Regions from separate parts of the Klebsiella sp. PL-2018 genome, predicted to be linked through region 1. Evidence: predicted binding sites of a transcription regulator. Region 1 holds the regulator's gene; each other region holds the start of a gene.
The links. The regulator PurR, encoded in region 1, represses purine synthesis genes. The targets are predictions, from matches to a motif close to CANGCAAACGTTTGCNTG.

Region 1 (7,499 bases):
CCCCAGCCGCAGCCGATATCCAGCACCCGCATCCCTGGCTCAAGCTCAAGTTTACGGCAGATCAGATCTAATTTTGCCTGCTGCGCGTCATCGAGAGTCTGCGCGTCTTTCCAGTAAGCGCAAGAGTACTGCATATAGGGGTCGAGCATGCGGCTGAACAGATCGTTACCTAAATCGTAATGCTCTTTACCGACAATCCAGGATCGTTTTTTACTTTGCAGATTGAATAAGCGTGCGCTGGCGATACGCAAGGTATCTTTGAAATGATGGGGAAGCTGATTTTCCAGACCGGCGCGTAAAACTTTATGGAAAAATATATCCAGCCGCTCACAATCCCACCAGCCGTCCATATAGCTCTCGCCTAACCCCAGCGACCCTTCCTGTAAAACGCGCTTAAAAAAGAGAGGGTTTTTAATTCGCAGGTCGGAGGGAGCAGGACCATTAATTTCAATGCCCGCACGGCCTAATAATTCAGCTGCAATTCGGTACCAGTCATCATTTGGTACACTTACTTCTTCTATACACGATGAACTCATAGCTTCTCCATCACGCCCAAGTGATCAGAACCTTAAAACAGCGTAGACGCTTTTTTGGCTTTGTGAGAAATCTCACGGATAATCCGTGAGGCTGCTATCCGACGTAGAACAGAGGAAGGGAGATAACCCTTGCCGAAAGGCCTTCCATGGTGAAACGGGATGCATCCTGCTCCCGTTAAAATCAATTAGTTTTCTATTTATGTGATGCCGGATCCAGTATAGGCCGCTAAAAACAGGCTTTCAACAAAAATATCTTAGCAAGCTAATTACTGGATCTTATCACTATCAGCACATTACCTTAAGCATGTGACGATTTTGTTGCCAGATGCGCGGCTTTGTGCTGCATGCGGTAGCCCATCCCGGCCAGCACGATGGAGACCAGCATCACGCTGGTGGTCGTTTGCAGCGGGGTGGCAATCAGCGTCGAGACCAGCAGGCTGGTAAGGAAACAGAGGCCAAGCTGCAGGGTGTTTTGCAGCGCAGCGGCGCGGCCGGTCGCCTGCGGGAATGGCTTCAGGGCCTGCGCGACGACGATAGGGTAAATACCGCCATTCACCACCGCCATGGCGCAGAACGGAATCATCAAACCAACGAGCGTGGCGTTTTCCCGCAGGCCTACCAGCCAGGTGGCGGCGACGCTGAGGGCGAAAATAGCCAGCAGCCAGGGCAGAATTTGCTGGCCCTGCCATTTTTGCAGCGCCGCGCGGCAGCCATAACCGCCCACCAGAAACGCGATAGTTTGCGGAACGTAGCTCAGGCCGATAACGGTCGGGCCATAGCCCATTTCATGAAGAATAAACGGCGACCCCGTCAGCCAGGCAAAAAAGCTGGCGGAACAGGCGGCGTAGATGAGCACGTTACCGCTATACTCGCGTGAGCGCAGCAGGGTGAGAAACGTGAGCTTCTGCTGGGCGCTGGCAACCGGTTTGTTCGCTGGCTTCAGGCGCAGGGCGGGCAGCATCAGCAGCAGGGTAATCGCGAACAGCACGGCAAAAATAGCCTGCCATTCAAAATGGACCAGCAGCCAGCTGCCGAGCAGCGGCGCCAGCGCGGGCGATAAACCGACCAGCGGCATAATGGCGGCGAAAATCCGGTTGGTTCTTTGCGCTGGATAATAATCGGTGACCATCGCCTGCCAGGTCACCGCGGCGGCGCAAACCCCCAGGGCCTGAATAAATCGCAGCGCGAGCATCAGGTTGGCATCGCGAACCCACAGCATCCCCAGACAGCCGATAGCAAAAATGGCCAGCCCGCTCAACAGCACCGGCTTGCGGCCATAGCGATCGGAAAGGGGCCCCCAGAAAAGCTGGCCCAGCGCAAAGCCTGCCAGGAACAGGCTCAGGCTGGCGCTGACGGAGGCCGCAGAAGTGTTCAAATCTTGTTGCATGGCGGCGAAAGCCGGAAGATACATATCGGTCGCCAGAAAGCCCAGTACGCTGAGTCCAGCCAGCCAGACTAAAAATCCTTTCCCAGGTTGTTGCATCATCTTCTCTTTTTATTGTTGCAGGTACGATGGCGCAGAGTGTAGGGAGTGCATTAAGGCTTGTGAAACGCTAATATTTGTCAGGTGAATTCAAAAATTTTGCAGGCAGAAAATGTGGTCCGAATACTCGCTTGAAGTTGTCGATGCTGTCGCCCGCAACGGCAGCTTTAGCGCCGCAGCGCAGGAACTGCACCGCGTACCCTCGGCCGTCAGCTATACCGTGCGTCAGCTGGAGGAGTGGCTGGCGGTACCGCTGTTCGAACGCCGTCATCGTGATGTGGAATTAACGCCGGCCGGCGTCTGGTTTTTACAGGAGGGGCGTTCTGTTATCAAAAAAATGCAGATCACCCGCCAGCAGTGCCAGCAGATAGCCAACGGCTGGCGCGGGCAGCTCTCTATTGCGGTGGATAATATCGTTAAACCCACGCGCATGCGGCAGATGATCGTTGATTTCTATCGTCATTTTGATGACGTCGAACTGATTGTTTTTCAGGAGGTGTTCAACGGCGTCTGGGATGCGCTCGCCGACGGTCGCGTGGAGCTGGCCATCGGCGCGACGCGCTCAATTCCGGTAGGGGGCCGCTACGCCTTTCGCGATATGGGAATGCTGAGCTGGGACTGCGTCGTCGCGAGCCACCATCCGCTGGCCAAAATGGCCGGGCCTCTGAGCGATGACGTCCTGCGCAACTGGCCGTCGCTGGTCAGGGAGGATACCTCGCGCTCGCTGCCGAAGCGGACCACCTGGCTGCTGGATAACCAGAAGAGGGTGGTGGTGCCGGACTGGGATGCCTCAGAAACCTGTCTCTCCGCCGGACTGTGCGTCGGTATGGTTCCCGGGCATTTAGCGCGCCCGTGGCTTGATAGCGGCGCATGGACGGCGCTGGAGCTGGAGAACCCCTTCCCGGACGCCGCATGCTGCCTGACGTGGCAGCAAAGCGATGCCTCGCCGGCGCTGCTATGGCTGCTGGATTACCTTGGCGATAGCGAAACGCTAAACCGGGAGTGGCTGCGGGCGCCGGAATGACCGACGCCGCGGGAAAGGTTAACGGCGATAATCAACAAACGGGCCGTCGGCCACGGAACGGCGCTCGACCAGGCGAGGGTGGACTTCAATCGACTGCGAGATTTCACGCTTATTAACGATGCGGTCCAGCAGCATGTTAAACGCCGCTTCGCCAAGAGAGTCTTTAGGCTGATGAATGGTGGTCAGCGCCGGGCTAAAGTAGCGGGCGTTGCGCACGTTATCATAACCGATCAGCGAAATATCCTGCGGCACGCGCAGACCCATTTCATCCGCCGCGCAGATGGCGCCCATCGCCATAATATCCCCGCCGCAGAAGATGGCCGTTGGGCGAGGATGCTGGCCGAGAATCTGCTGCATGGCGCGGTAGCCGGATTCCGGCTCAAAATCGCCCTGCACAATCCAGTTTTCCGGAACGCTAATATGCGCCTCTTCCATCGCTTTCATAAAACCTGCCAGCCGGCCTGCGCCGGTGTTACGCTCCAGCGGGCCGGGGATCACGCCGATATCGCGATGCCCGCGTTCAATAAGGTAGCGCCCGGCGATATAGCCGCCTTCAAAGGCGTTATCGACAACCGAGTCGGTGAAGTCGGCTTTTGCCTCGCCCCAGTCCATCACTACCATCGGAATATGACGATACTCTTCCAGCATGCTTAACACCGACTCCGGATACTCGGAGCACATCACCAGCAGGCCGTCTACGCGTTTCTGCGCCATCATTGACAGATAGGCGCGCTGTTTCTCAGGGTCGTTCCACGCGTTGCCGAGGATCAGGGTGTAGCCCTTCTGGAAGCAGCTCTTCTCGACGGCTTCGATAATCTCAGCGAAATAGGCCGCTTCGCTGCTGGTTGCCAGCAGACCAATAGATTTGGTGTGATTGACCTTCAGGCTGCGGGCAACGGCGCTGGGGGAGTAATGCAGTTCTTTTATTGCCGCCCACACCGCATTGCGCGTCTCTTCCGCAACGAATCGGGTTTTGTTAATCACATGTGACACTGTTGTAGTGGAAACGTTTGCGCGCTTCGCTACATCTTTAATAGTTGCCATTACTTCTCACTCCAGACCTTGACCTGATCGTCTGTTTATCGGTACGTAAACGTTTGCCTGTACACACCCTGGCGCCAAAATTGAGCATGGCATCACGTCGGGAAAACGACACAGAACGACAGGAAGGGGTCAATGGCCGATACGCTTTCAAATTAGCGTGGGATTTTGTCCGATCTTGGGGCAAAGGGGAAGAGCAAAAATGTGCATCACTCTAAATCTCGGAAGATTTTTACGCTATTCTGTGTAAAAATGAGCAAGCTCACTTTTCATGTGGGGATAATCAGGGGGAAAAATTGATGGATACAAATTTAAAGTTTTCGCTGACGACGACGATTATTGTTCTGGGTTTGATTGTTGCCGCAGGTTTGACCGCCGTACTGCACTAATTATGCGATAAGGGAGGGGCCGCTCTCCCTTTCTCTCCGCCATTATTATCATTTTCGCAAAAATCTTTTGCCATTTCGTTCACTTTTGTTTTTCTGTGATTGATGTCATGCTTTTGACTTCTGATGAGATGCCGTCGCGGAAGGCGGCCTGATGGAGTCCCTGCATGAAAATCAATTTTCCCCTGCTCGCGCTGGCGATCGGTGCCTTTGGTATCGGCACAACCGAGTTCTCCCCGATGGGGCTATTACCGGTTATCGCTAAAGGCGTGGACGTTTCGATTCCGGCGGCGGGAATGCTGATTAGCGCCTATGCCATCGGCGTGATGGTCGGCGCGCCGCTGATGACTCTGCTGCTCTCCCACCGCGCGCGCAGAAATGCGCTGATCTTTCTGATGGCGATTTTTACCCTCGGTAACGTACTCTCTTCCATTGCTCCGGATTACACCACGCTGCTGCTGTCGCGCATTATTACCAGCCTTAACCACGGCGCCTTCTTCGGCCTGGGTTCAGTGGTGGCGGCGAGCGTTGTGCCAAAACACAAACAGGCCAGCGCCGTGGCGACGATGTTTATGGGGCTGACGATAGCGAATATCGGCGGCGTTCCCGCGGCGACCTGGCTGGGCGAAACCATCGGCTGGCGGATGTCGTTTCTTGCCACGGCGGGGCTGGGCGTGATTGCGATTATCGGTCTGTGGTTTTCTCTACCGAAGGGCAGCGCCGGCGAGCGCCCTGACGTCAAGCAGGAGCTTTCCGTGCTGATGCGTCCGCAGGTGCTGTCGGCGCTGCTGACGACGGTACTGGGGGCAGGGGCGATGTTCACGCTTTATACCTATATTTCTCCCGTTTTGCATACCATCACCCACGCCTCTCCGCTGTTTGTGACCGCCATGCTGGTGCTGATTGGCGTCGGCTTCTCGCTGGGTAACTACCTTGGCGGTAAGTTTGCCGACCGTTCCGTTAGCGGGACGCTGAAGGGCTTTCTGCTGCTGCTGATGGTTATCATGCTGGCGATCCCGCTGCTGGCGCAATCGCAGGTGGGCGCGGCAATCAGTATGGTGGTCTGGGGCGCGGCGACCTTTGCGGTGGTGCCGCCTTTGCAGATGCGCGTGATGCGCGTCGCCCACGAAGCGCCGGGGCTGTCATCATCGGTCAATATTGGGGCTTTTAACCTCGGAAACGCGCTGGGCGCGGCGGCGGGCGGCGCGGTGATCTCTGGCGGCCTGGGCTATGCCTTTGTCCCGGTGATGGGGGCGATTATCGCAGGCGTGGCGCTACTGCTGGTGCTATTCAGCGGCCGGGCGCAGCCGGAAGAGGCGTTCGCCAACCGTTAATATTGCGTGAAGTCATACAATAACCGCAGAAGCTGCAAGGCTTCTGCGGTTTGCTTTTATGCAGCCAGATTAGCAGCAACAAACTTCCAGTTTACCAGCGCCCAGAAGTGCTCCAGATAGTTCGGACGGGCGTTACGGTAGTCGATGTAATAAGCGTGTTCCCAGACATCCACGGTCAGCAGCGGAGTTGCGTCGCTGGTCAGCGGCGTACCGGCGTTGCTGGTGGAGACAATAGCCAGGCTACCGTCGGCGTTTTTCACCAGCCAGGTCCAGCCTGCGCCGAAGTTTTTTACCGCTGCGTCGGTGAATTTGGCTTTGAAATCAGCGAAGCTGCCGAAGGACTTAGCAATAGCCGCCGCCAGTTCGCCTTGCGGTTCGCCGCCGGCGTTCGGCGCGAGGCAGTTCCAGTAGAAGGTGTGGTTCCAGACCTGAGCTGCGTTGTTAAAAACGCCGCCATCGGAAGAACGCACGATCTCTTCCAGGGTTTTGCCTTCAAACGGGGTGCCTTTGATCAGGTTATTCAGGTTGGTGACGTAGGCCTGGTGGTGTTTACCGTAGTGGTATTCCAGGGTTTCTGCGGAAATGTGCGGCGCCAGGGCGTCTTTTGCATATGGTAATGCAGGTAATTCGAACGACATTGCTACTCTCCTTTTTATAGTTTGCCTGCGTAATAACCATGTATTACGCAGGGTAATAATAGTAGCAAATTAAAAGATGTGGCAAAAGAGAGAGTTACCCTGCCGCCGCAGCGACAAGGCACAATTAGCGAATGGTTTTCGGCGTCATGACGCGACGCGCGCCAACGTAGTGGCGTACCCAGTAATCGTCGCTTAATGAGGTGATCTGAATATCGCGGCCGGTACGCGGAGACTGGATAAATTTGCCGTTGCCAACGTAAACCCCGACGTGATCGGCAGTGCCGCGCCCGCGGGTGCGGAAGAAGACGAGATCCCCACTTTGCAGCTCGCCGCGATCCACCGGACGGGCGTCGCGCAGGTGATACATCTCATTGGCGGTGCGCGGAATGTGAATTTTAACCAGGTCCTTATAGGCGTAATAGACCAGACCGCTACAATCAAACCCGGTACGCGGAGAGGTGCCGCCCCAGCGATAGGGTTTGCCAATCTGATCCATCAGCTTGGACATGGCGGTGCTTTGCGCCTTTTGTACCCGAGCTTTATGCGCGTCGGCAATGGTCAGCTGCGGCTCGTCGGCAACCGGTTTGCAGCGGGTTTTATAGCCTTTACGCACCACGCACTTTTTCTGCACGCTTGCGGTTGCCAGCTTGCTTTCCGCTATCGACCTTGTCGAGCTGGCGCACAGTTTTTTATAGCCTTTGCGTAGAACGCATTTTTTTGTGGCGCTGGCAGTCTGGCGTGACGCGGTTGATTTGCTGCGGCTGGCGGTCGACGTTTTCTTGCTGGGGGTTTTGGCGGTGGTTTTACTTTTAGAACTGGCTGCTTTTTTCTTACGCTCTGCGGTCGTGCCCTTGGCCGGATGCGCTTTTGGCGTGGCCGAAGCGTGCGTATGCCCGGAAGCATGCGCCAGCGGCGTAAGTGAAATAGATGTGAAAAGTAATGCACAGAGCGAAATCGCGATTTTGTTAAGACGCGCCACTGAGCAATCCCCTGATTAAATTACAGACATATACAGATGCCTGACGATGAATGACAAACCGCATCGATTCTAAAGCAT
Region 2 (7,499 bases), 2.9 Mb from region 1:
GTTCTGCTGATGGATAAAGGAGAAAGTATGGCTGATTTAGCGCTACCGAAACCGGATAGCTCCTACGAGCTTGGGCGCGTGGTGTATATCCAGTATCTGCCGCAATGAGCGTCTGGATCTGTCTGGTTTTCGCCAGCCTGCTGAGCTGCGCCGGACAGCTGTGCCAGAAACAGGCGACCCGCCCGTCCAAATCCGGGCGGCGCGGGTACCATATCCTTGGCTGGCTGGGGCTCGCGCTGCTCTCTCTCGGCTGCAGCATGCTGCTGTGGCTTAGCGTGCTGCAGTCGATCCCGGTCAGCATCGCCTATCCCATGCTGAGCCTGAACTTCGTCTGGGTGACGCTGGCGGCGTGGGGGATCTGGCGCGAGCCGGTCGCGCGTCGCCACTGGCTTGGCGTGGGACTCATCGTCGTTGGGATCGTTATTCTCGGGAGCCGTATCTGATGGGCTTAATCTGGGCGTTGTTCAGCGTCGGCCTGGCGAGCGGCGCGCAGCTGCTGCTGCGCAGCGCGATGGTCGAGCTCCCGCCGCTGACGGAGATATTCACCTTCCTCAACCATCTGCTGCATCTGCGGGCGGGCACGTTTGGCCTGGCGTTCGGGCTTATGGGTTACCTGCTGTCGATGGTCTGCTGGTACTTCGCCCTCCATCAACTGCCGCTGGCGAAAGCCTACGCGCTGCTGAGCCTGAGCTACATCCTGGTATGGGCCGCCGCCATCTGGCTCCCCGGCTGGCATGAACCTTTCCACTGGCAATCGCTGCTGGGCGTGCTGCTGATTGTCGCCGGGGTGCTGACGATCTTCTGGCCGGTGAAGCGGCAGGGCTAGCCCGGTAGCCTGCTTTTGGGGCGCCCGGGCCCGAGCAGGATGGCTAACTTACTGCCGCCCCTGGTGGTCTCCATCCATATTTTACACACGCTGGTTAACGGTACCGACAGCAGCATTCCCACCGGTCCAAGCAGCCATCCCCAGACCAGCAACGAGAGGAAAACCACCAGCGTAGACATGCCCAGCCGATGGCCCATCATGCGGGGTTCGAGAATATTGCCGATAATCATGTGCACGACTAAAAAGAGTGCGCCGACCAGCAGGCATTCATAATATCCGTTAAAAAGTAACGCCTGGATCATCGGCGGGACGGCGGAAATCACCGAGCCAATGTTAGGCACATAGTTCAGCAGAAAAGCCAGCACGCCCCACATCAGCGCAAACTGCACCCCCATTAGCATCAGCCCTAACCAGATAATCACCCCGGTCCACAGGCTAAGCAGCGTTTTCAGCGCCAGATAATGCGAAACGCCTTTTAACGCCCGATGAAGACCGGCGATGTGGATTTGCGGGTTGTTGAGGGCAAAACGGAGTTTATAGGGCACATGCCGGACTTCAAAAAGCATAAATACCACCGTCATAACCAGCAGAACGACGCTGGCCATGGCGCCGGACAGCCCGGTCATCAGGGTGGTCGTGAACGTCATCAGCTTGTCGGAGTCTATGCGTTGCAGCATACGCTCCGGGGACATATGAATATGCAAAAAGGGCAGCGCCTCCTGCAGCCGCAGGACTTTTGCCGTCAGCTCTTTATTATATTTTGGCATCATGGCGACAAATTCGTTAACCGACGCGGCCAGTACGCCAATTAACGCGGTGAGCACGATCAGCATCACCACCACCACGATAGTAATGGCGACCGGGCGACGCACGCCGCGGCGAATAAACCAGGTGACCAGAGGGTTGAGGACAATGGCGAAGAACAGCGCCAGTAATAGCTGCACGATGATATCTGCCGCGGCGTGAATACCGGCGAGGATAACCACCAGTGACGCCAGTTTGAGCAGAATATGCATGCCCGTTTTATCGGGCTGAGGGGTTGTCATTCACTCTTCCTTTCTATGATTTTCATTAAGAGCCCACTCCATTAGGGCTATTTTACTTGCCATTTTGAACACGGGCAGTGCTCGACAAAATACGAAAGTATTTTGAACGCCCTTCAGGGCGGCCCGGAGGGCGAGCGTAGCGAGTCAATCCTCACGTACTCCGTGTACGCTCCGGTTTCTGTGCGCTGTCCGTGTTCAAACTGCCTGCGACAATAACGCCTGGTGGGATAGGCTCTAAGTGTAGCGGCTGGCTTGCTGCCAGGAATCCTAATCTGGCTGCTGATTTATAACGTGTGGCGTGGTAGAAATGAAACACAGTTGTAAAAATCTGGTGGAACCCGATGCCCGAAACCGTCGCCGAACCGGCGCTTAATGGATTGCGCCTCAATCTGCGGATTGTCTCTGTCGTGATTTTTAACTTTGCCAGCTACCTGACCATTGGCCTGCCGCTGGCGGTATTGCCCGGCTATGTTCATGATGTGATGGGGTTTAGCGCCTTTTGGGCCGGGCTGGTGATTAGCCTCCAGTACTTCGCTACGCTGCTCAGCCGCCCTCACGCCGGGCGCTATGCCGATCTGCTGGGGCCAAAAAAGATCGTCATTTTCGGCCTGTGCGGCTGCTTTCTGAGCGGACTCGGCTATCTGCTGGCGGCGCTCTTCGGCGGCTTGCCCGTGGTTAGCCTGGCGCTGCTGTGCCTTGGCCGGATTATCCTCGGCATCGGGCAGAGCTTCGCGGGAACCGGCTCAACGCTGTGGGGCGTCGGGGTAGTCGGTTCGCTGCATATCGGGCGGGTCATATCCTGGAACGGCATTGTCACCTACGGAGCGATGGCGATGGGCGCGCCGCTCGGCGTGCTCTGTTACTCGCTGATTGGCCTGCACGGGCTGGCGTTGACCATTATGGCGGTCGCGCTGGTGGCCGTGCTGTGCGCGTTGCCGCGGGCGGCGGTCAAAGCGGGCAAGGGTAAAGCGATGTCGTTTCGCGCGGTGCTGGGGCGCGTCTGGCTCTACGGCATGGCGCTGGCCCTGGCTTCGGCGGGTTTTGGCGTTATCGCCACCTTTATCACTCTGTTTTATGATGCTAAAGGCTGGGACGGCGCGGCCTTCGCCCTGACGCTGTTTAGCTGCGCCTTTGTCGGCACGCGCCTGCTGTTCCCCAACGGAATTAACCGCCTCGGCGGGCTGAACGTGGCGATGCTCTGTTTTGTCGTCGAGATTATTGGGCTGCTGTTAGTGGGCCTGGCGGAGACGCCGCTGATGGCGAAAATCGGCACTTTCTTTGCCGGAGCCGGTTTTTCGCTGGTGTTCCCGGCGCTTGGCGTGGTGGCGGTGAAGGCCGTACCGCAGCAGAACCAGGGGGCGGCGCTGGCAACCTACACGGTATTTATGGATCTCTCGCTGGGGATCACCGGTCCGCTCGCCGGGCTGCTGATGGCGTGGGCGGGCATTTCATCGATCTATCTGGCGACGGCGGGGCTGGTTGCGGTGGCGCTGCTGCTGGGATGGCGGTTAAAAAAACGGCCCCCGGTCGGTGAACCGGAGGCCGCGGCGTCAGGTCAGTAGTTACTGGATGACGAGGGTGTTGATAATGTTTTCCGCTTCGGTCTGCGCCTGCTGCTGGTTATCCGCTGGCAATGTGATTTGCAGCGTCAGCAGTTTGTCATCAACCTTGCCGAGAAGGACGGAAGACCAGGCGGTCTGACCCTTGGCGGAGATGATGCTGTCCAGCTGTTGCAGCGTGTGGCCTTTGATCTCAATGGATTTATTGCTCACGACCTGCAGCTGCGGGTCGCGGCTGCGCTGCTGCTCTTCCAGACGCTGGCTCATCACCGCCAGCTCCTCGTTGGTATTGTCACCCACAATCACGATCACCGCTTTCTGGCCGGTGGCATCAGAATAGACGTGCATATTGTTGGCCTGGGTGCCCAGCTTGCCGCTCTGGTCGGTCATACCGGCTGGCAGGGAGAAGCTCAGTTTGCCATCCAGCAGACTAATAGGTTGCCCGCTGGCGTTGCTTTCCGCAGCAGCCCCGGCAGTCGGCGTTTTTGTATCGCTGTTATCACAGGCCGCAAGACCTACAACCAGCAGGCCAATACCGACATATTTAACCAAATTGCGCATTGACATCTTCCTTTCGATAAACGGCCATTAACGGCTCATTCGCTTATCTTATCACATCGTTTCGTGAGTACTCTTAACCTGGCTGCAATGCGGATAAATCAGATTTATCTGCCAGTTTTTTCAGCAGCATATTCAACAACATGCCGTACATCGGCAGGAAGAATACGATGCTAATCAGCACCTTGAAGCAGTAGTCGACGATGGCGATTTCGCCCCAGTGCGCCGCCATAAACGGGTCCGGGCTGCGCCAGAAGGCGATAAAGAAGAAGGCCAGCGTATCGCTGACGTTACCAAAAAGGGTGGATGCCGTGGGCGCCAGCCACCAGCGGCGGTTTTGACGCAGGCGGTTAAAGACGTGGACGTCGAGGATTTGCCCCAGCGCGTAGGCCATAAAGCTGGCGGCGGCGATACGGGCGACAAACAGGTTAAAGCTGGTTAATGCGGCAAACCCCTGCCACTCGCCCATATAGAACAGCGCGGAAACCCCGTAGGAGATAACCAGCGCCGGGATCATGACCGCGAGGATAATGCGTCGCGCCAGCGGAGCGCCGAAAATCCGCACCGTCAGGTCGGTGGCGAGGAAAATAAACGGAAAGCTGAATGCGCCCCAGGTGGTATGAAAACCAAAGATGGAGATCGGCAGCTGCACCAGATAGTTACTGGAAGTGATGACCAGCAGATGGAAAAGCGATAGCCAGATCAACGCTTTTTTACGCTGTACGGTAGTAAACGGACTCATATTGTGACCTTTTTAGTGGTTGGGGTGAGGGAACCCAATAAAAACGGCTGCATGATACTGCGTTGCGAGCGTATTGCAATGGTTGTTTTTCGCGCAAACGTTAACCTGGCTTGCGTACTGGCGAACTGGGGGTAAACTAGGGCCGTTTTGTTAATGTGAGATGAAAATGAGCGAACTTTTCTCCAGCCCTGACCATACGCTTGATGCGCAGGGGCTTCGTTGCCCGGAACCGGTGATGATGGTGCGCAAGACCGTGCGTACGATGCCGGTGGGCGAGACGCTGCTAATCGTGGCCGACGATCCGGCGACGACCCGCGATATTCCCGGTTTCTGCCGCTTTATGGAGCATGAGCTGCTGGCGCAGGAAACCGAGGCGCTGCCGTACCGCTATCTGATCCGTAAAAGCCACTGATCCAGGCTACAAAAAACCAGACCGCGCGAACCTGTAGCCCGGGCAAGGCGCGTCAAGCGCCGCCCCCGGGTATTGTCCCTACTTCTTACGTAACAGCCGCAGCGCGTTAGCGGTGACCAGCACCGTCGCCCCGGTATCCGCCAGCACCGCCAGCCACAGGCCGGTGAGGCCGAGCAGGGTGGTGACGAGGAAAATCCCCTTCAGACCCAGCGCGATAGCGATATTCTGCCGGATATTGGCGTGAGTGGCGCGCGCCAGCGAAATCATCTGCGCCAGTCCGGTGAGACGGTTATGCGTCAATGCCGCATCGGCGGTCTCCAGAGCGACGTCGGTGCCGCTGCCCATCGCGATGCCAATGGTCGCCGCTTTCATTGCCGGCGCATCGTTGATCCCGTCGCCGACCATGGCCAGCGGAGACTCGGTGTTGAGCGCCATCACCGCCTGCACTTTATCCGCAGGCAGCAGCCCGGCGCGGAACGCCAGCCCCAGTTCGCTGGCGATAGCCGCCGCCGCGCGCGGATTGTCGCCGGTCAGTATGATTCCCTGAACGCCTAACTGATGGAGTTCATCCACCGCCTGGCGAGCATCATCGCGTAGCGTATCGCGCAGCGCCACAATCCCCAGCAGCGCCTCATCGCGCATCACCAGCACCACGGTTTGCCCCGCGCTCTCCAGCTGCTGAATAGGTTCATCGTACTGTGGATCGCGGTTTTTACCCGCGGCGCAAATCAGCACCTGACGTCCTTCAACCTGCGCCTCAATGCCGGATCCGGCCAGCGCGCGCTGGCCGCTTGCCGGCGGAATGACCAGCTGGCGCTGCTCCGCCTCACGTACGACGGCCTGGGCTAACGGGTGGCTGGAGCCTTGCTCAACGGCGGCCGCCAGCGCCAGCAGATCGTTTTCGCCGATGTCTGCGGTCGTCATCACCGCGGTGACGCGCGGCTGGCCGATGGTCAGGGTGCCGGTTTTATCAAACGCCACCTGGCGCACGCGGCCCAGTTGCTCCAGGGCCGCGCCGCCTTTAATCAGCGCGCCGCGACGCGCCGCCACCGCCAGCCCGGAGGTAATCGCCGCCGGAGTTGAGATCACCAGCGCGCACGGACAGCCAATCAGCAGCAGCGTTAAACCTTTATAGATCCACGGCAGCCATGCGCCCGCAAACAGTAGCGGCGGAACAATGGCCACCAGCAGCGCGACCACCATAATCGCCGGGGTATAGATGCGGCTAAAGCGATCGATAAAGCGCTCAATCGGCGCGCGGCGCTCTTCCGCTTCTTCAATCAGCTTAAGGATGCGATCGATAGCGCTGTCGCCCGGTTCGGAGATCACCGTCAGCTGTACCAGACGATCGACGCTGGTCGCGCCGGCCGCCACGCGTTCCCCGGCGTTACGCTCCACCGGTACGGATTCACCGGTTAGCGCGCTCTCATCGAAGCTGGCGAAGGGCGAGAGCAGCTGGCCATCGGCGGGCAGGCGGCCTCCGGCGGCGACTTCAATCACGTCGCCGGGGCGCAGGTCGCGCTGGGCTACGGTTTCACGCACGCCGTCGCGCACGCGGATTGCCGTGTCGGGTTTCAGCGCCATCAAGGCGCTGACGCCTTGCCGCGCGCGGCTGGCGGCCCAGCCCTCAAGACGTTCGCCGATTAAGAACAGCAGCAGGACCATCGCCGCTTCGGCGGTGGCGCCGATAAACAGCGCGCCGATGGCTGCGACGCTCATCAGGGTTTCAATGGCGAACCAGCTTCCGCTTTTGATCAGGCGTATTGCTTGCCGGGCGACCGGCCACAGGCCGACCAGCGTAGTTGCGATGAAGGCAATTTCGCCCAGAGGCGGGCTGAACTGCTCCAGCCCCCAGCTGAGCGCCATCATGGCGACGAGGGTGAGGAGCGGCAGATTCTCGCGCAGCCACGAGGTGGGCTCCTCTGCCCGTGGCGCGTTTTCATCACGCAGCTGATAGCCCGCGGCGCGCACGGCGCTTTCGATCTGCGGACGGACATTGCCTTCGGCGTTGACCAGCAGCTTTTCGGTGGCGAACAGTACCTGCACCTGGCTGACCCCCGGCACCTGGCGAACGGCGGTTTCGACCTTGCGGGCGCAGGCCGCGCAGTCCATGCCTTCTACCAGCCAGCTAAAGCGCGCGTGACTCAGCGCATCGTTTTCAGCGGCGGTTTCGCTGCTGCAGGCGTGGTCCGCGCAGCAGCTTTCCGCAGGCTGCGCGGCAGGGGTAAATTTTAACGATGAGAAGTGTGGGACTTTTTTATCCTGCGATTCTGGAGCCGACATAGGACCCTCCGGGTAATGATAATTTTCTCATTACCCGCAGGATACACTCTGGAGTCGACTCCAGAGTCAAGCG
Region 3 (7,499 bases), 1.8 Mb from region 1:
GCATATCAACCGTACTACCCTTATCGACGCCCGCCGCAGCGAAGCGATGATTAACGCATCGCTGGAGATGGAACGTAGCTACCGTCAGTACTGCGTGCTGGACGATCCGACGCTGGCGCGGGTCTACCAGAATCAGCGCCAACGCTACAGCGAAATGCTTGATGCTCACGCGGGCGTCCTGCCCGATGAGAAAATCTGGCAGGCGCTGCGTCAGGATCTCGACGATCTGGCCGAGCTGCAGTGTAAAAATAGCGGTCCGGCGGCGAAGTCAGCCGCCAGCCTGGAAGCGTTTGCCTCGGCCAATAGCGATATGGTGCAGGCAACCCGAACGGTGGTCTATTCGCGCGGGCAGCAGCTGCAGCAGGAAATCGCCGAGCGCGGGCAGTTCTTCGGCTGGCAGGCGCTGGTGCTGTTCCTGCTCAGCCTGGCGCTGGTGCTGCTGTTCACCCGCATGATTATCGGCCCGGTGAAGGGCATTGAGAGAATGATCAACCGACTGGGGGAAGGGAAGTCGCTGGACGACGCCGCGCTGTTTACCGGTCCGCGCGAGCTGCGCTCCGTCGGTAAACGCATTATCTGGCTGAGCGAACGCCTTGCCTGGCTGGAATCCCAGCGTCATCAGTTCCTGCGCCATCTTTCCCATGAGCTGAAAACGCCGCTGGCCAGCATGCGCGAAGGGACGGAACTGCTTGCCGACCGGGTGGCCGGGCCGCTGACGCCCGAACAGCAGGAGATCGTTGAAATTCTCGATAACAGCAGCCGCAACCTGCAAAAGCTGATCGAGCAGCTGCTGGATTACAACCGTAAACAGGCCGATGGCCCGATTGCGCGCGAGACGGTAAACCTGGCCGAACTGGTGGAAAATGTGGTTTCTGCCCATAGCCTGCCGGCAAGAGCTAAAATGATGCATACCGAACTGTTGCTCAGCGAGCGTTTATGCGAAGCGGAGCCCGCTCTGCTGGTGAGCGTCCTGGATAATCTCTACTCCAATGCGGTGCACTATGGTGCTGAATCCGGTAACATTCGCATTCATAGCTATCGGCACGGCGAGCAGGTGCGCATTGACGTCATTAACGACGGCGAGCCGATCCCGCCCGCAGAGAGAAACATGATTTTTGAGCCTTTTTATCAGGGAAGCCACCAGCGTAAAGGGGCGGTAAAAGGCAGCGGTCTGGGGCTGAGCATTGCCCGCGACTGCGTACGGCAAATGCAGGGCGAGCTGAGCCTGGTTGATGATAAATCAGGGCTAATCTGTTTTCGTATCACGCTCCCCGTCGCCGAGTCTGGACAAAATAACGTATAACTATCGGGTGAATATGTCCCACTTCTTCGCACTTGTCCGTCCCCTCAGGGGATGGCTGCTGTCAGGCATGTCCTGCCTGGCGCTGGCGGGATGTTCCGCCTCTACATCACCACACGCCGCGGATGGCAAAACGCTCTCCGCGCTGCCGCAGCATCAGGTCGCCGATTTTCTTTCGGTGGAGTGCGCCGATATCTGGAGCCTGCAAAGCGAGGCCAGTGATAAAAACCCGCTTTACTGGCTGCGGGGAATTGACTGCGCGGATCGCCTTCCTCCGGTACAGGCGCGGGCTGAAGCCCGGCAGCACGATGCCAACAGCTGGCAGGATGCCTTTAAACGCGGCATTTTACTGGCCGATGCCAAAATTACGCCCAACGAACGTCGCGATCTGGTGGCCAGTCTGGATGCCTTCAGCCCGCAAATCGCCGCCCAGGTTCGCCCGCTTTATCAGCTCTGGCGCGATGCCCAGGGCCGGCAGCTTCAGCTGATTGAGGAGCGCTCCCGCTACGCCAAATTGCAGCAGTCAAGCGATGCGGAGCTGGAGACGCTGCGTCATCAGGAAATTGAACTTCGCAGTCAGCTCGAACTGACGACCCGCAAGCTGGAGAATCTCACCGACATCGAGCGCCAGCTCTCCAGCCGTAAACCCGGCGGGAACTTCAGCCCGGACGCCGGGCACGGCGGCGAGAAGGTCCCGGAGGTGATTCATGACGATCCGTAAACCCGCCCGCCTGCTGCTGGTGGACGACGATCCGGGGCTGCTGAAGCTGCTGGGCATGCGTCTTGTCAGCGAAGGATACAGCGTACTGACCGCCGAGAGCGGGCCGGAGGCCCTGCGCACCCTGAGCCGTGACAAAGTCGACCTGGTAGTCAGCGACCTGCGGATGGACGAGATGGACGGCCTCCAGCTGTTCAGCGAAATCCAGAAGGTTCAGCCGGGAATGCCGGTGATCATTCTCACCGCGCACGGTTCCATTCCGGACGCCGTTGCCGCGACCCAGCAGGGCGTATTTAGCTTTCTCACCAAGCCGGTGGATAAAGACGCTCTGTATAAAGCGATTGATGACGCGCTGGAGCAGAGCGCGCCCACCACCGATGAGCGCTGGCGCCAGGCGATTGTGACCCGCAGCCCGCTGATGGAGCGTCTGCTGGAGCAGGCCGGGATGGTGGCGCAGTCGGACGTCAGCGTACTGATTAACGGCCAGAGCGGTACCGGCAAGGAGATTGTCGCCCAGGCAATTCATAACGCCAGCCCGCGCCGCGATAAACCTTTTGTCGCCATTAACTGCGGCGCGCTTCCCGAGCAGCTGCTGGAGTCAGAGCTGTTTGGCCACGCCCGCGGCGCTTTTACCGGCGCGGTCAGCAATCGCGAGGGGCTATTCCAGGCTGCAGAAGGTGGGACCCTGTTTCTTGATGAAATCGGCGATATGCCGGTGGCGCTGCAGGTTAAACTGCTGCGCGTCCTGCAGGAGCGTAAAGTGCGCCCGCTGGGCAGCAACCGCGATATCGACATTGATGTGCGGATTATTTCTGCGACCCATCGCGACCTGCCGAAGGCCATGGCGCGCGGCGAGTTTCGCGAAGATCTGTTTTATCGTCTCAACGTGGTGAATCTGAAAATCCCGCCGCTGGCCGAGCGTACGGAAGATATTCCGCTGCTGGCGAACCATCTGCTGCGCCAGTCCGCCGATCGCCACAAACCCTTTGTTCGCGCGTTCTCCACCGATGCGATGAAGCGGCTGATGGCCGCAAAATGGCCGGGCAACGTGCGCCAGCTGGTGAACGTGATTGAGCAGTGCGTGGCGCTAACCTCTTCGCCGGTCATTAGCGACGCCCTGGTGGAGCAGGCGCTGGAAGGGGAAAACACCGCGCTGCCGACCTTTGTTGAGGCGCGGAATCAGTTTGAGCTCAATTACCTGCGCAAGCTGCTGCAAATCACTAAAGGCAACGTCACGCATGCGGCGCGGATGGCGGGGCGCAACCGCACCGAATTTTATAAGCTGCTGTCGCGCCACGAGCTCGACGCTAACGACTTTAAAGAGTAGCTCCGTGTGATGACGCAAGTTATGATACGGTTAGCAACCGGTTACGCGACTAAAACAGGAACACCATGAAAAAGATTGATGCGATTATTAAACCCTTCAAACTGGATGACGTGCGTGAAGCGCTGGCCGAAGTCGGCATCACCGGGATGACGGTAACGGAAGTGAAAGGTTTTGGCCGCCAGAAGGGGCATACCGAGCTGTATCGCGGCGCGGAGTATATGGTCGATTTTCTGCCGAAAGTGAAAATCGAAATCGTTGTCACCGATGATATCGTTGACACCTGCGTGGATACCATTATCCGTACGGCGCAGACCGGCAAAATCGGCGACGGTAAGATCTTTGTCTTTGATGTCGCGCGCGTGATTCGTATCCGCACCGGCGAAGAAGACGACGCGGCGATTTAAGCTGACAAACCGAATGGCGGCCCGATAATTTCCGGGCCGCCTGCATCCATCGCTCTGTTTACAGCACCTTGTGCGGGCCGAAGCACTCGTAATGAATGTTGCCGCTGCTCACGCCCAGATCTACCAGCTGCTTCGCGGCAAACTGCATAAACGCCACCGGGCCGCAGAGATAGAACTGCATCTGCGGGTCGCCGATCTTGTCGGCCAGGGCCGATAAATCCATCAAACCTTCGCTGTCAAACGCGCCGGCGTCACGGTCCGTTTCGCTCGGGCTGCGGTACCAGACGTGAGAAGTAAACTTCGTCAGGGTTTCACCCAGCGCTTTCACTTCCTCCGCGAAGGCGTGCACGTCGCCATTCTCTGCCGCGTGGAACCAGTTCACCTGCGCCGGATGCTGTGCTTTTGCCAGCGTGTCCAGCATCGCCAGCATCGGCGTCTGACCGACGCCGCCGGAGAGCAGCGTGACCGGCGTTTCCGGCGCCACGTTGAGGAAGAAATCGCCGGCCGGCGCGGCCAGGTAAATCACGTCGCCTTCTTTCGCAGAATCATGCAGCCAGTTTGAAACCTGGCCGCCGTTTTCACGCTTAACCGCAATGCGATAGCCTTTGCCGTCGGGTTTGCGGGTCAAAGAGTACTGACGAATTTCCTGATGCGGAAAGCCTTCCGGCTTCAGCCAGACCGCCAGATACTGGCCTGGATGATATTCCGCTACCGCGCCGCCGTCGACCGGCTCAAACTCAAAGCTGGTAATCAGCGCGCTGCGCGGCGTTTTTCTGACGATGCGGAACGCGCGGGTGCCTTCCCAGCCGCCGGTTTTACTGGCGCTTTCGCTGTAGATTTGCGCTTCACGATTAATAAAGACGTTGGCCAGCACGCCGTAGGCCTTGCCCCAGGCATCCAGCACTTCCTGACCCGGGCTGAACATCTCGTCAAGGGTGGCCAGCAGGTGGGTGCCGACAATATTGTACTGCTCGGGCTGGATCTGGAAGCTGGTGTGCTTCTGGGCGATTTTTTCCACCGCCGGCAGCAGGGCGGGCAGGTTCTCAAGATTGCTGGCATAGGCGGCAATGGCGTTGAACAGCGCCTCGCGCTGGTCGCCGTTGCGCTGATTACTCATATTAAAGATTTCTTTGAGTTCGGGATTATGAGCAAACATGCGGTCGTAAAAATGGGCGGTCAGTTTCGGACCGGTTTCAACCAGCAGAGGGATGGTGGCTTTCACCGTAGCGATGGTTTGCGCGTCGAGCATAGCAGCTTCCTTTATAGGTTATCTTAATGATGCATTTAAAATGCATCTTATAAAAATAACCCTGCTTTGTAAATGGTTCTTTAACACTTTCCCATAAGGCAGTTACAACATGAATTATTTGCATCACAAACCTGAAAAGAAATCCGTTGATAATCGAAGGTGCTTTATTGCTCAAAGCCTTGTGTAACGCGGAGCCAATCGTTTGCGTAAAATCCTTTGTCAAGACCTGTTATCGCAGAATGATTCAGTTATACTGTGGGCCGTTGTCCAGGTGGACCGCCTTTTTAGGCCGAAATTTTATTGTTAGCTGAGTCAGGAGATGCGGATGTTAAAGCGTGAAATGAACATTGCCGATTATGATGCCGAACTGTGGCAGGCTATGGAGCAAGAAAAAGTACGTCAGGAAGAGCACATCGAACTGATCGCCTCCGAAAACTACACCAGCCCGCGCGTTATGCAGGCGCAGGGCTCTCAGCTGACCAACAAATACGCTGAAGGATATCCGGGCAAGCGCTACTACGGCGGCTGTGAATACGTCGATATCGTAGAGCAGCTGGCTATCGATCGCGCCAAAGAGCTGTTCGGCGCTGACTACGCTAACGTGCAGCCGCACTCCGGCTCCCAGGCTAACTTCGCGGTCTATACTGCACTGCTGCAGCCGGGCGATACCGTTCTGGGTATGAACCTGGCGCAGGGTGGTCACCTGACTCACGGCTCCCCGGTCAACTTCTCCGGCAAACTGTACAACATCATTCCTTACGGCATCGATGAGTCCGGTAAAATTGACTATGAAGACATGGCTAAGCAGGCTCAGGAACATAAACCGAAGATGATTATCGGTGGTTTCTCCGCTTATTCCGGCGTGGTTGACTGGGCAAAAATGCGCGAAATCGCTGACAGCATCGGCGCATACCTGTTCGTCGACATGGCCCACGTTGCCGGTCTGATCGCCGCTGGCGTTTACCCGAACCCGGTTCCGCATGCTCACGTCGTGACCACCACTACCCACAAAACCCTGGCCGGTCCGCGCGGCGGCCTGATCCTGGCGAAAGGCGGCAGCGAAGAGCTGTACAAAAAACTGAACTCTGCCGTATTCCCGAGCGCCCAGGGCGGCCCGCTGATGCACGTTATCGCGGCGAAAGCCGTTGCGCTGAAAGAAGCGATGGAGCCGGAGTTCAAAGTTTACCAGCAGCAGGTAGCGAAAAACGCGAAGGCAATGGTAGAAGTGTTCCTGAACCGCGGCTACAAAGTGGTTTCCGGCGGCACTGAAAACCACCTGTTCCTGCTGGATCTGGTCGATAAAAACCTGACCGGTAAAGAAGCGGACGCTGCGCTGGGCCGTGCTAACATCACCGTCAACAAAAACAGCGTGCCGAACGATCCGAAGAGCCCGTTTGTGACCTCCGGCATCCGTATCGGTTCTCCGGCGGTCACCCGTCGCGGCTTTAAAGAAGCGGAAGTGAAAGAGCTGGCCGGCTGGATGTGCGACGTGCTGGACAACATCAATGACGAAGCGGTCATTGAGCGCGTGAAGGGTAAAGTGCTGGATATCTGCGCACGCTTCCCGGTTTATGCGTAAGCGTTAGCGTTGACATAAAAAAGGCCGCTGATGCGGCCTTTTTTGCGTCTGTTGATTAGCGGCGGTCGAGCGAAATCGCTCCGGGACCGGTTATCGCCAGCAGCAGGAAGGCGCCGGCAATACTGATGTTTTTCCAGAAGTTAATCATGTTCGGCAGAACCGCATCGCCGGTCATATCCCAGTAGTGATGGCCAATCACCGCGGTACCGAGGGTATAAAAAATAAAGATCACCGCCAGCGGGCGGGTGAAAAAGCCCAGCACAATTAAAATGGCCGCCGGCACTTCCATAATAATGGCAATGATGGCCGCAAGCGTTGGCATCGGCGCGCCGGAGGAGGCCATGTACTGCACCGTGCCGCTAAAGCCGAGCAGCTTGGGATAGCCGAAAAGAATAAACAGCACCACCACCGCGATACGCGCAATCAGCAGCAGCAGAGAGCGGGAGGAGCCAAAGTCAAAGTAGCGTAGAGTGTTCATAATCAGCTCGTTATGAGAGACGTGTGATTTAAACGTAATACACAAATTTGCGCTCCGCCACGTCCGCTGACGATTAACGCAGCGTTTGCAGCTGTTCCTCCACGTACAGATAACCGATCCCCATCAGCTGCTGGGCGCGGGTCAGTTTGCCAAAGCCGATTTGAGTGGCGTGCGCTCGCGGCGTATCGCCGTGGTCAAAGGGATTAAAGCCGGTTTGTTTAACGATACTTTCCAGCCATTGTTCGCCAAAGGCGCAGCTGCGTCCGTATAGCCAGATCTGATTAATATTCAAAATATTTAAGAAATTATAAAGGCTTAAGCCAATGGCGTTGGCCGCGCTATCAACCCATGCGCGAATATGCACGTCTCCCTGTTCCCAGGCTTCAATGAGCGATGCCGTGGTTAATTGCTCGGGAGAGCGCTGCGCTTCCGGCTGCGTTTTGA

Region 2: tusA (sulfurtransferase TusA) is a predicted target of PurR. The motif match lies at 4,822-4,839, and genes of this name have one in related genera.
Region 3: glyA (serine hydroxymethyltransferase) is a predicted target of PurR. The motif match lies at 5,190-5,207, and genes of this name have one in related genera.

The regions. Positions count from the first base shown of each region.
Region 1 is NZ_CP077673.1:2,565,394-2,572,892, forward strand. Features, by position in the region: gene cfa (cyclopropane fatty acyl phospholipid synthase) at 1-536, opposite strand, end outside; gene punC (purine nucleoside transporter PunC) at 835-2,019, opposite strand; gene punR (DNA-binding transcriptional activator PunR) at 2,132-3,043, shown strand; gene purR (HTH-type transcriptional repressor PurR) at 3,062-4,087, opposite strand; gene MKleb_RS11875 (cytochrome bd-I oxidase subunit CydH) at 4,384-4,473, shown strand; gene MKleb_RS11880 (MFS transporter) at 4,638-5,804, shown strand; gene sodB (superoxide dismutase [Fe]) at 5,861-6,442, opposite strand; gene MKleb_RS11890 (C40 family peptidase) at 6,567-7,421, opposite strand.
Region 2 is NZ_CP077673.1:5,485,527-5,493,025, reverse strand. Features, by position in the region: gene arnT (lipid IV(A) 4-amino-4-deoxy-L-arabinosyltransferase) at 1-108, shown strand, start outside; gene arnE (4-amino-4-deoxy-L-arabinose-phosphoundecaprenol flippase subunit ArnE) at 105-443, shown strand; gene arnF (4-amino-4-deoxy-L-arabinose-phosphoundecaprenol flippase subunit ArnF) at 443-826, shown strand; gene MKleb_RS25975 (AI-2E family transporter) at 823-1,872, opposite strand; gene MKleb_RS25970 (MFS transporter) at 2,214-3,434, shown strand; gene MKleb_RS25965 (DcrB family lipoprotein) at 3,435-3,992, opposite strand; gene MKleb_RS25960 (7-cyano-7-deazaguanine/7-aminomethyl-7-deazaguanine transporter) at 4,066-4,731, opposite strand; gene tusA (sulfurtransferase TusA) at 4,898-5,143, shown strand; gene zntA (Zn(II)/Cd(II)/Pb(II) translocating P-type ATPase ZntA) at 5,222-7,426, opposite strand.
Region 3 is NZ_CP077673.1:4,383,120-4,390,618, reverse strand. Features, by position in the region: gene MKleb_RS20510 (sensor histidine kinase) at 1-1,303, shown strand, start outside; gene qseG (two-component system QseEF-associated lipoprotein QseG) at 1,317-2,021, shown strand; gene glrR (two-component system response regulator GlrR) at 2,008-3,345, shown strand; gene glnB (nitrogen regulatory protein P-II) at 3,411-3,749, shown strand; gene hmpA (NO-inducible flavohemoprotein) at 3,808-4,998, opposite strand; gene glyA (serine hydroxymethyltransferase) at 5,324-6,577, shown strand; gene MKleb_RS20480 (DoxX family protein) at 6,633-7,055, opposite strand; gene MKleb_RS20475 (ROK family transcriptional regulator) at 7,129-7,499, opposite strand, start outside.